Regions from separate parts of the Methylobacterium sp. FW306-05-D genome, predicted to be linked through region 1. Evidence: predicted binding sites of a transcription regulator. Region 1 holds the regulator's gene; each other region holds the start of a gene.
What was found. Region 1 encodes LexA, which represses DNA repair genes until DNA is damaged. Its sites were predicted from a motif close to TGTTCNNNNTGTGTTCNG; they were not measured.
Positions count from the first base shown of each region.

Region 2: the regulator LexA is predicted to act here: its motif matches at 1,284-1,301, upstream of AC3WLN_RS07425 (ImuA family protein).
Region 3: the regulator LexA is predicted to act here: its motif matches at 1,015-1,032, upstream of ruvC (crossover junction endodeoxyribonuclease RuvC).
Region 4: the regulator LexA is predicted to act here: its motif matches at 1,203-1,220, upstream of AC3WLN_RS09025 (DUF3072 domain-containing protein).

Region 1 is NZ_JBYSXL010000005.1:52,745-54,939, reverse strand. Features, by position in the region: gene AC3WLN_RS03655 (DUF937 domain-containing protein) at 1-768, shown strand; gene lexA (transcriptional repressor LexA) at 1,022-1,774, shown strand; gene AC3WLN_RS03645 (ComEC/Rec2 family competence protein) at 1,768-2,195, opposite strand, start outside.
Region 2 is NZ_JBYSXL010000013.1:71,335-73,529, reverse strand. Features, by position in the region: gene AC3WLN_RS07430 (Y-family DNA polymerase) at 1-501, opposite strand, end outside; gene AC3WLN_RS07425 (ImuA family protein) at 398-1,258, opposite strand; gene AC3WLN_RS07420 (collagen-like protein) at 1,490-2,195, shown strand, end outside.
Region 3 is NZ_JBYSXL010000009.1:7,059-9,253, reverse strand. Features, by position in the region: gene AC3WLN_RS05505 (hypothetical protein) at 1-278, opposite strand, end outside; gene ruvC (crossover junction endodeoxyribonuclease RuvC) at 390-956, opposite strand; gene AC3WLN_RS05495 (hypothetical protein) at 1,375-1,692, shown strand; gene AC3WLN_RS05490 (methyl-accepting chemotaxis protein) at 1,718-2,195, shown strand, end outside.
Region 4 is NZ_JBYSXL010000018.1:40,348-42,542, reverse strand. Features, by position in the region: gene AC3WLN_RS09035 (response regulator) at 1-654, opposite strand, end outside; gene AC3WLN_RS09030 (MarR family winged helix-turn-helix transcriptional regulator) at 654-1,160, opposite strand; gene AC3WLN_RS09025 (DUF3072 domain-containing protein) at 1,450-1,761, shown strand; gene AC3WLN_RS09020 (Flp family type IVb pilin) at 1,923-2,156, shown strand; gene AC3WLN_RS09015 (SGNH hydrolase domain-containing protein) at 2,123-2,195, opposite strand, start outside.

The DNA of each region.
Region 1 (2,195 bases):
ATGTTCAATCTGTTCGACATCCTCCAGGCGCAGGCGGGCGCCAACGCGCAGGGATTCGGACGGCAATTTGGGCTCTCGCCGGAACAGAGCCTGCGCGCGATGGAGGCGCTGCTGCCGGCCCTGACCATGGGGTTGCAGCGCAACGTCGCCCACGATCCGACAGGCTTCGCCCACCTATTCAACCTCGTCGGTCCGACCGCGTCCCCGGCACCGAGCGCGACGCCGCCGATGGACATGCTGGTCAAGCAGCTGTTCGGGTCGACGCATCTCAGCCAGGCGGTGCTGCAGCAGGCCGCGACAGTCAGCGGCGTGGCGATGCCGGCCCTAAAGCAGATGCTGCCCGTCATGGCCGGCATGGTGGTGGCCGGAATCGTCCACGTGATGATCAATCAGACTCCATCGCCTGCGCCGGCCCCGCGCGCCGAGGCGAACCCGTTCGGCTTCGCCCCCAATGCCTGGTCGCAGATGATGGAGGCTTTCCTGAAGTCCGGCGGCAACGCGACCAGCCCGACACCGCCCGCTCCTCAGGCGCGGTCGCGCCCTGCGCAGCCCCGGCTCACGGCTCCCACGCCCGCCGTGCCGGACAAGGCGGCCTCGGATGCCCCCTTCGACCTGATGCAGCAGATGTTCCAGACGGGCCTCGAGGTACAGCAGGAGAACGCACGCGCCATGCAGCGGCTGTTCGATACCTTCTGGCAGGACCCCCGCGGTCCCACCGATTCCGGAACCGACGCCGCATCGAAGGCGGAACGCAGCGGGAAACGATAGCGGACTTCGCGTTCCGTTCGCCTGGACCGCGCCGACCTCGATTCGATCTCGACGGCGCTCATTCACCCTGAGCGATCCCCTCAAAATGGCGGTCGGCGGCGTCCGCGAAACCCGTCCTCGCCGGAACAATCGTCGGGCTACCCGCGCTTTCGGCAGGAACCCTTGCAGAACACTTACGGAACGTTTAACGTGTTCGTGTTTTGTTTCTGATGCCGCTCGCCGCGATCCCCGGCGCCAACGAAGAGTGTCCCGCATGTTGACGCGTAAGCAGCTGGACCTGCTCCAGTTCATCCAGCTCCGGATGCGCGAGAGCGGCGTTCCCCCCTCCTTCGACGAAATGAAGGACGCTCTCGACCTCAAGTCGAAGTCTGGCATCCATCGGTTGATCACGGCGCTGGAGGAGCGCGGCTTTCTGCGTCGTCTCCCGAACCGGGCAAGGGCCATCGAAGTCATCCGGATGCCGGAGAGCCTCGGTGGGAGCGCCGGTGCCCCGCGTGTCGCTCCTACACCCGAGGTCCGCCGCTTCACGCCGAGCGTGGTCGAGGGCGGCAAGGGCAAGGGTCTGCCGGCCGGTGCCGCGGTCTCCCGCCTGCCGACGACGCAGGCCACCGACGAGAGCGGGCGTGCGGTGACCATCCCGGTGATGGGCCGGATCGCGGCCGGTACGCCCATCTCCGCCATTCAGGAGCAGAGCCACTCGGTGACGATGTCACCGGATTTCCTGGCTGGTGGCGAGCACTACGCCCTCGAGGTGCGCGGCGATTCGATGATCGAGGCGGGCATACTGGACGGCGATCTCGTGGTCATCCGCAAGCAGGACACGGCCAATACGGGCGACATCATCGTGGCTCTGATCGACGATGAGGAGGCGACCCTGAAGCGCCTGCGCCGACGCGGCTCCTCCATCGCCCTCGAAGCGGCGAACCCGGCCTATGAGACGCGCGTGCTCGGGCCGGACCGGGTCCAGATCCAGGGGCGTCTGGTCAGCCTCGTTCGTCGTTACTGAAGAATCCCGTCGCTCGGTTCGTCGCCGGGCGGATCGGAGTCCAGAAGCTCGCGCTCGGGCGCCTTTCGATTCGGTGAAGGGTCTGCCTGAGGGGGCGAGAGGTTGTCCTCCTTCCTCGGCGGTGTCGCCCGCCACGGCACGCTGTCGCCGGGACGCTTGACCGTGGTGACGATGGGTCCATCTCGGGCGAGGCGGATCGCCGTCGCACCGTGCGCCGTCAGGAAGTGCCGATCAAGGATCAACGCGGCGCCGCAGCCGGGTGGCGCGGCTTGCCGAGTGATCAGGATCTCGGTGCGTGCGCAATCTTCCGGAAGCGCCCGTTTGTCGTTGACGAGGGCAAGGCTGCGTCCATCCGGCGTGGTCAGGGTGCAGCCGAGGCCATCGCACAGCGCGCCTCGGAAGGCACTGACCTCTTCCGCCC
Region 2 (2,195 bases), on a different contig from region 1:
ATCGGCGAGGGCGATCCGCGCCGGGATCGCGCCCTCGCACAGGCGCCGGGCGAGATCCGCCAGCAGCTGCGCCTCGCCGCCGAACAGGTGGCTCGCCCCCGCGATGTCGAGGACGAACCCGTCGGCGCCCTCCGCCGGGCCGTAGGGCGCGACGACGGGGGTGTAGCGCTTGGCCCAGAGGCAGAGCCGGTGCAGGGCGGCGGCATCCGCCTCCGGGTCGGCGGGATGGACGGCGACGGGCGTGCCGATCCGGGCCCGGGCCCGGGCCAGGGTCTCGCCGGGCTCGAGCCCGAGGGCGCGGGCGGCGGCGTCCACCGCGACCAAGCGCAGGCCGTTGGCCTCCATCGCGGCCACCACCAGGGGGCCGTCATCGAGCGGAGCGTCGTCGCGGGCGCCCTCAACCCGAGCGCTGGACGCGTCGGTCGGGCAGGTCCGTGCCCGGGCCCGTCTCAGCCGCGTGACCGGCCAATGCTCCAGCCAGACCGAAACGATGCGCGGCATGATCCCACTCCAGAAGCCAGTGTCCGGTCCGCCCGTTGCGGCTTCGGTCGAGGGTCACCTGCCAGCACGGCCGCTCGATGCAGCCGAAGCGGTCGCGCAGGGCCTTGCCGGCGGCGATCCGCCAGCGGGTCGCGGCCACGTTGGGGCTCTCCGCCTCCGGAGGCCGCAGGACGAGGAGGAGGAGGTCGGTCCGCCCGGCCGCCAGGTGGAGCCGGCGGCTCTGGGCCAGGGGCAGGGCGGCATCGACGAGACCCGCCACGGCCGCCAGCCCCTGCGCGCGCAGAGATTCCTCCAGGGCCCGGTAGGCGTCGCCGTCGCTGGCGACCTCGAACAGCAGGAGCCGCCCCGGGTCGAGGCCGAGGCCGGCGAGCCCGTGTCCGTAGGGGAGGGGGTGGCCCTGGCCCACCACCAGCAGGGCCTCGCCCCGTACCCGGGCGAGGTGGCGCGCCACCAGGGCCAGGGCGAAGCCGAGGGCCGCCGGCTCGTCCCCGACCTGGGCCGGGGCGATCTCGTGCAGCTGCCCGAGGGCGAGGCCGCCCTGCGCGAGCCGCGAATCGACGTCGTGGATGCCGAAGGGGAGGGCACCCCGCAGAACGGAGGCGCCCCCGCGTCCGGCCACGAGGTCGCGCAGGGCCGCCAGATCGAGGGGGGGAGAATCCTGCGGTGCCGTGTCCCGGGACGGCCCATCCGCATCGAGCCGGTCCGCCGGCAGGATCTCGGTCTCCGCATCGGGAGGATCTTCAGGGCTCTGTCTCATCGGCTGCGCTCCTTCCCGCTACGCTAAGAACAAAACAGGAACACACTCAACCGGTTTCCGGCGGGATTCGGAATTTCTCCCGGGCTCAGGGACTTGGCCTGTGGAAGGCTGTGGACGCCTGTGGATAGCGGGCGCCGCAGCGGCATTCAGGTCACGCTTGACCCTGTGACGGCGGCAGGGCAGCACTCCTCGCCTGCCGCGCAGCAGACGCGGATCAGCCGGGAGAACTCCATGCGTCTCGCTCGTGCCCTCGTGGTCCTGTCGGGCCTCCTCACCGTCGCCGGCGGGCTCCCCGCCGCCGCGCAGACGGCGGCCCAGCCCAGGGGCGAAGACGCCAGGGCGGCGTCCAAGGCGCGCAGGCCCCAGGCCGTGTCGCAGCCGATCCAGGTCTACGATGCCCGCTTCGAGAACGGCGACCTGCGCATCTCGGGCAGCGTGCGCAAGCCCGGCATGGTGGTGGTGCTCGACGAGGACATCTCGATCATCGCCGACAGCCGGGGCCGCTTCGTCTTCCGCCTGCCCTACGTGCCCACCAACTGCATCGCCACCCTGAAGGCGGGCGAGGACGAGCGCGAGGCGGTCATCGCCAATTGCGGCCCCGCCGGGCAGCCCGGACCGAAGGGCGAGACGGGCCAGAAGGGCGAGACCGGCGACAGGGGCGAGACCGGCCCCGCCGGCCCGCAGGGCGTCGCCGGCCTGCCCGGTCCCCAGGGACCGAAGGGCGAGCCGGGTGCCAAGGGTGAGCCGGGTCCCAAGGGCGAGCCGGGTCCCAAGGGTGAGGCAGGCCCGAAGGGCGAGGCCGGACCCAAGGGTGAGCCGGGTCCGAAGGGAGACACGGGTCCGAAGGGCGAGACCGGCGCGAAAGGATCGCCCGGCGAGCGCGGCCCGGCGGGTCCGAAGGGCGAGGCCGGTCAGGCCGCCCTGGCGGCCGCCGCAC
Region 3 (2,195 bases), on a different contig from region 1:
GAGCCGCCGGCGCCGAGGATGTGCCGGAACAGGGCCATCCAGTAGGGCGCGAGCAGGATCGTGCAGGCGCAATCGACGAGGAAGACGTCCTCCTCGAATCGGGCGGGCCGCGTCGGATCGCCCATCAGCGTGTGGGCGGCTTCCTTGGCCAGGACGAGGAGGAACGCGACCGTGGTGGCCGGACCGAGGGCGCGGACCGAGCGTAGCCCGGAGGTCGCGGCATCGCGCAGGATGTCGCCGATCGGCAGCGTCGGGCGCGTCGCCCCAGGGTCGGCCATTCCACTCGCTCTCCGTCCGGCAGGTTCCGAGGCGAGGACCTGCACGGGCGGGCCCGGACTGTCCAGGGCCCGGCCTGTCCGGGGCCCGCGGAGCCATGGATCGGGGGGGGTTCAGCCCCGCGCCAGGGCCGCCGCGATGCGGGCCGCCGCCAGGCTGCTGGTGCCGGCCACGGGGACGTGCTGGCGCTTCAGGGCATGGGCGCCACGATGGCTGTTGTGGGTGATGGCGATGGCCAGGGCATCCGCGGCGTCGGCGACCTTGAACTCGGCCTTCGGCAGCAGGAACCTCACCATGGCCTGGATCTGCACCTTCTCGGCATGTCCCGAGCCCGCGACGGTCTTCTTGATCAGGTTGGCCGAGTACTCGAACACCGGCATGCCGGCGAGCGCCGGGACCAGCAGCGCCACCGCGCGGGCATGGCCGAGCTTCAGCGTGGCCTGCGCGTCCTTGTTGACGAAGGTCTCCTCGACCGAGACCTCGTCGGGCTGGAACGCCTCGACGATGCGGGTGATGCCCTCGTAGAGCTCGCGCAGGCGCAGGGCGAGGGGCAGGTCCCCGTCCGAGGTGACGACGCCGCAATCGACGTAGGCGAGCTTGGTGCCCGTGGCCGTGACGACGCCCCAGCCGGTGCGCCGCAGGCCCGGGTCGATGCCGAGGATGCGGACGGGAACGGTCATGCGGACACGATCATGAGGGCGCGGCTCCGGGCGCGGACATCGCGCCGTTCCGAGCGTTAGGGACATACCGTGAACGGAGCGTTATGCCAATGCGCGTTCCGGTGCGGACCCCGCCGGGGCATCGGATCGCGGATGGAGCCGAGACCAAACTAAATACGAAGCAGATCGGCCTGAAACGGCTTGCTCCGACCAGTTGTCGTCCGTCTTCGTCCTGGACCGCACAGATCTCGCCGGGGGGCGTCCGATCTCCTGCCGTGCAGTCCGGATTTCCATCCGCCTCGAAGCGGCAGACACATCTCGACCGGCGCGGAATTCAGAACAGCGGCGGCCGCGCGAGGACCAAACACCGCCCGTAACGCCTTCTTAGCCTATCGCACCGTATTAACACAGGACAGATTCGAAGCGGATTGCTGTCCTCGTGGCCGACATCGCCCCCTCCCATCGTCCGAGCCGGCTCACGGGGGGCCTCGCGGTGCTCGCGACCCTGGTGCTGCCGCTCGGCGTGCTGGCCTTCCCGGCCTCGGAGACCGTGGCGGTGATCGCGCCTGCGGGGGCGGACGCCGCCGCCATCGTGGCGCGGGCGGGCGGCAGCGTCCTGCGCCTGGGCGGCCGGAGCAACGTCCTCGTGGTCCGGGCCGGATCGCCCGATCTGGTCGCCCGCCTCTACGCCTCCGGGGCCTGGCTGGTGATCGACGCCCGGTTCGCCACGGCCTGCACGCCCTCCTCCCAGACCTGACTTCCGCAACGGACACAGCCCGGCGATGACGAACCTCGACACCCTTCGGCAGACCTTCGGCCGCTTCCTCATCGCCCTCCTCTGGCTGCACCTGCCGGTGATCGCGCTCGGCGCCTGGCTCGCCGGCAACGGGCTCACCGTACCCCTGGTGATCGCGGCTCTCCTGGCCGGGCTCAGCACGCTGGCGTGGCGGCGCGCGCCGACCGGGCTGGCGACGCGGCTGGTCAGCAGCCTCTCGCTCATCGGCATGGCGGCGATCCTGCTCTCGGCCCTGGCCGGGCATCCCTGGCAGATCGACCTGCACATGTACTTCTTCGCCTGCATGGCGGTGATCGTGGCCTGGTGCGACTGGACCATCCTGGTGGCCTGCGCCGCGGCCGTGGCGGGCCACCATCTCGCCCTCAACATCGTGATGCCGGCGCTGATCTTCCCCGGCGGCACCCGCAGCGCCGACCTCGCGCGCGTGGTGCTCCACGCCGTCATCCTGGTCCTCGAGACGGGCG
Region 4 (2,195 bases), on a different contig from region 1:
GGTCTTGCGGCGCAGGCGGTTGATCTGCACGTCGATGCTGCGCTCGGCCGCGAGACCGCCGCTTCCGGCCAGGGCCTCGCGCTCGACATTGGCGCCGGCGGCCTGGGCCAGGATGGTGAGGATCTCGCGCTCGCGCTCGGTGATGCGGATGAGTTCGTCCTCGCGGCGCAGCTCGCCCCGGTCGATCCGGTAGGCGAAGGGGCCGAAGGTCACGGTGTCGTGCCCCTGCGCGCGCCCGCCGCCGTCCGCGCTGCGCCGCTTGATGATGTTCGACAGGCGCAGGATCAGTTCGCGCGGCTCGAAGGGCTTCGGGAGGTAGTCGTCGGCGCCGATCTCCAGGCCCATCACCCGGTCGTTGGGGTTCGAGCGGGCGGTGAGCATCAGGATGGGCACCCGCGAGGTCTGGCGCACCTCCCGGGCGTAATCGAAGCCGCTCTCGCCGGGCATCATCACGTCGAGCACCAGGGCATCGAAGACGAAGCACTGCGCCTTGGTGCGGGCCTCCGGGACGTTGCCGGCGGCGGTCACGCGAAACCCCTGCTCGTAGAGGAAGCGCGACAGCAGTTCCCGAACCCGGCGGTCGTCGTCGACCACGAGGATGTGGGGCGCATGGTCGGGCAGCTCGACGTTCGTGCGCGCTCCGGCGGTGCCCATCAGGCGGCGCTCCGTGCGCGCCGGGCCATCAGGCGCTGGACGGCCGCGCGCGCGTCCGGCTCGATCATGCCGAACAGGAAGCTCTCGGCCGAAAGCGGCGCCTCGCCGCCGCGCTCCGAGGCCGCGAGCGCCCGCGCCACCCGCCGGCTCTGCACCCGCATCAGGTCGCCGGCGAGATCCGCCCCGGCGGCGGTGCAGAACAGCAGCCGCTGGCGCCGGTCGCTGGTGCCGGTCTTCTGCACGATGTAGCCCTGCTCGATCAAATCCTTCAGCACCCGGTTGAGGCTCTGCTTGGTGATGCGCAGGATATCGAGGAGTTCGGCGATCGTAAGACCCGGATAGCGGTCGACGAAGTGCAGCACCCGATGATGGGCACGGCCGAAGCCGTACTGCGCCAGGATGCGGTCGGGGTCGCCGACGAAATCCCGGTAAGCGAAGAACAGCAGCTCGATGAGATCGTCTCCGGAGCCGGAGGAGGGCGGCGCGTCGAACTCGGCATCTCGCATCGCGTGGGCAGTCACGTCGGGGGCGACCTCGATTTACGTCAGCGTTGTTGACATGTTCCAGCCCCGTCACCACCCGTCAAGCCTCAGCGCCGGGCGAATCCCCCGGCCCGTGAACCGGTCGCGCCCCACTTTCGCGGTGACGGGCCCGGACCGGACCCGTGGATCGACGGCCTTCCGAAACCGTGAGACACTTGACCACGGGACAAGCCGGCTGCCGCGCCCCCCTGGCAGGAACCGGGATGCGGGCCCCGCGTTCACCAGAACATTTCGTGAACCGGAGAATTCCATCATGGCCAGCACCCAGGCTTCCAAGGCCCAGGATTCCAAGGCCCAGGATTCAAAGTCCAAGGCCTCCGAGTCCAAAGCGTCCGCATCCAAGGCGGACGAGAACCCGAAGACCGATCCGAAGGACGTCTCGAACCAGATCAAGGACCCGAGCCAGTGGACCACCGGCGGTGAGCCGATGACCGGTGCGCAGGCCTCCTACCTCAAGACCCTGTCCGAGGAGGTGAAGGACCCGGAGGCCTTCGATCCCGATCTCGACAAGGCCGAGGCCTCCCAGCGCATCGACGCCCTCCGCAAGGAATCCGGCAAGGCCTGACGGTCGAGGCCGAGGCCGGAACCCGGGCCGTCGGTGTCATCCGGCGGCTCGGACCGGTCGACCGGGGCAGCGTGGACCTTCGGCGATCCGCTTAAGTCCTCCGCAAGGAAGGCCGTCTATCGTCCCGCACGAGCGAATTCGGCGAAAGACGTCACAGGGCCATGACCGAGCTGGACATCAACCACTCCAGGGATCGGCATGGCGCTCGGCCGGTCCCGCGCTTCCGAACACTGGCTCGGCGCTTCCTGAAAGACACGTCCGGCTCGACGATGATCGAGTACGGTCTGATCTTGGCCCTCGTCTTCCTGGCGATCGTGGGCGCATTACGGTTCTTCGCCGACCGGACGAACGGGATGTACGTTTACATCAGTACGGCCTTCAACCGGACGTCCTGACCAGACGGTGACTCATCACCAGGACGCGCGACCTCCTTC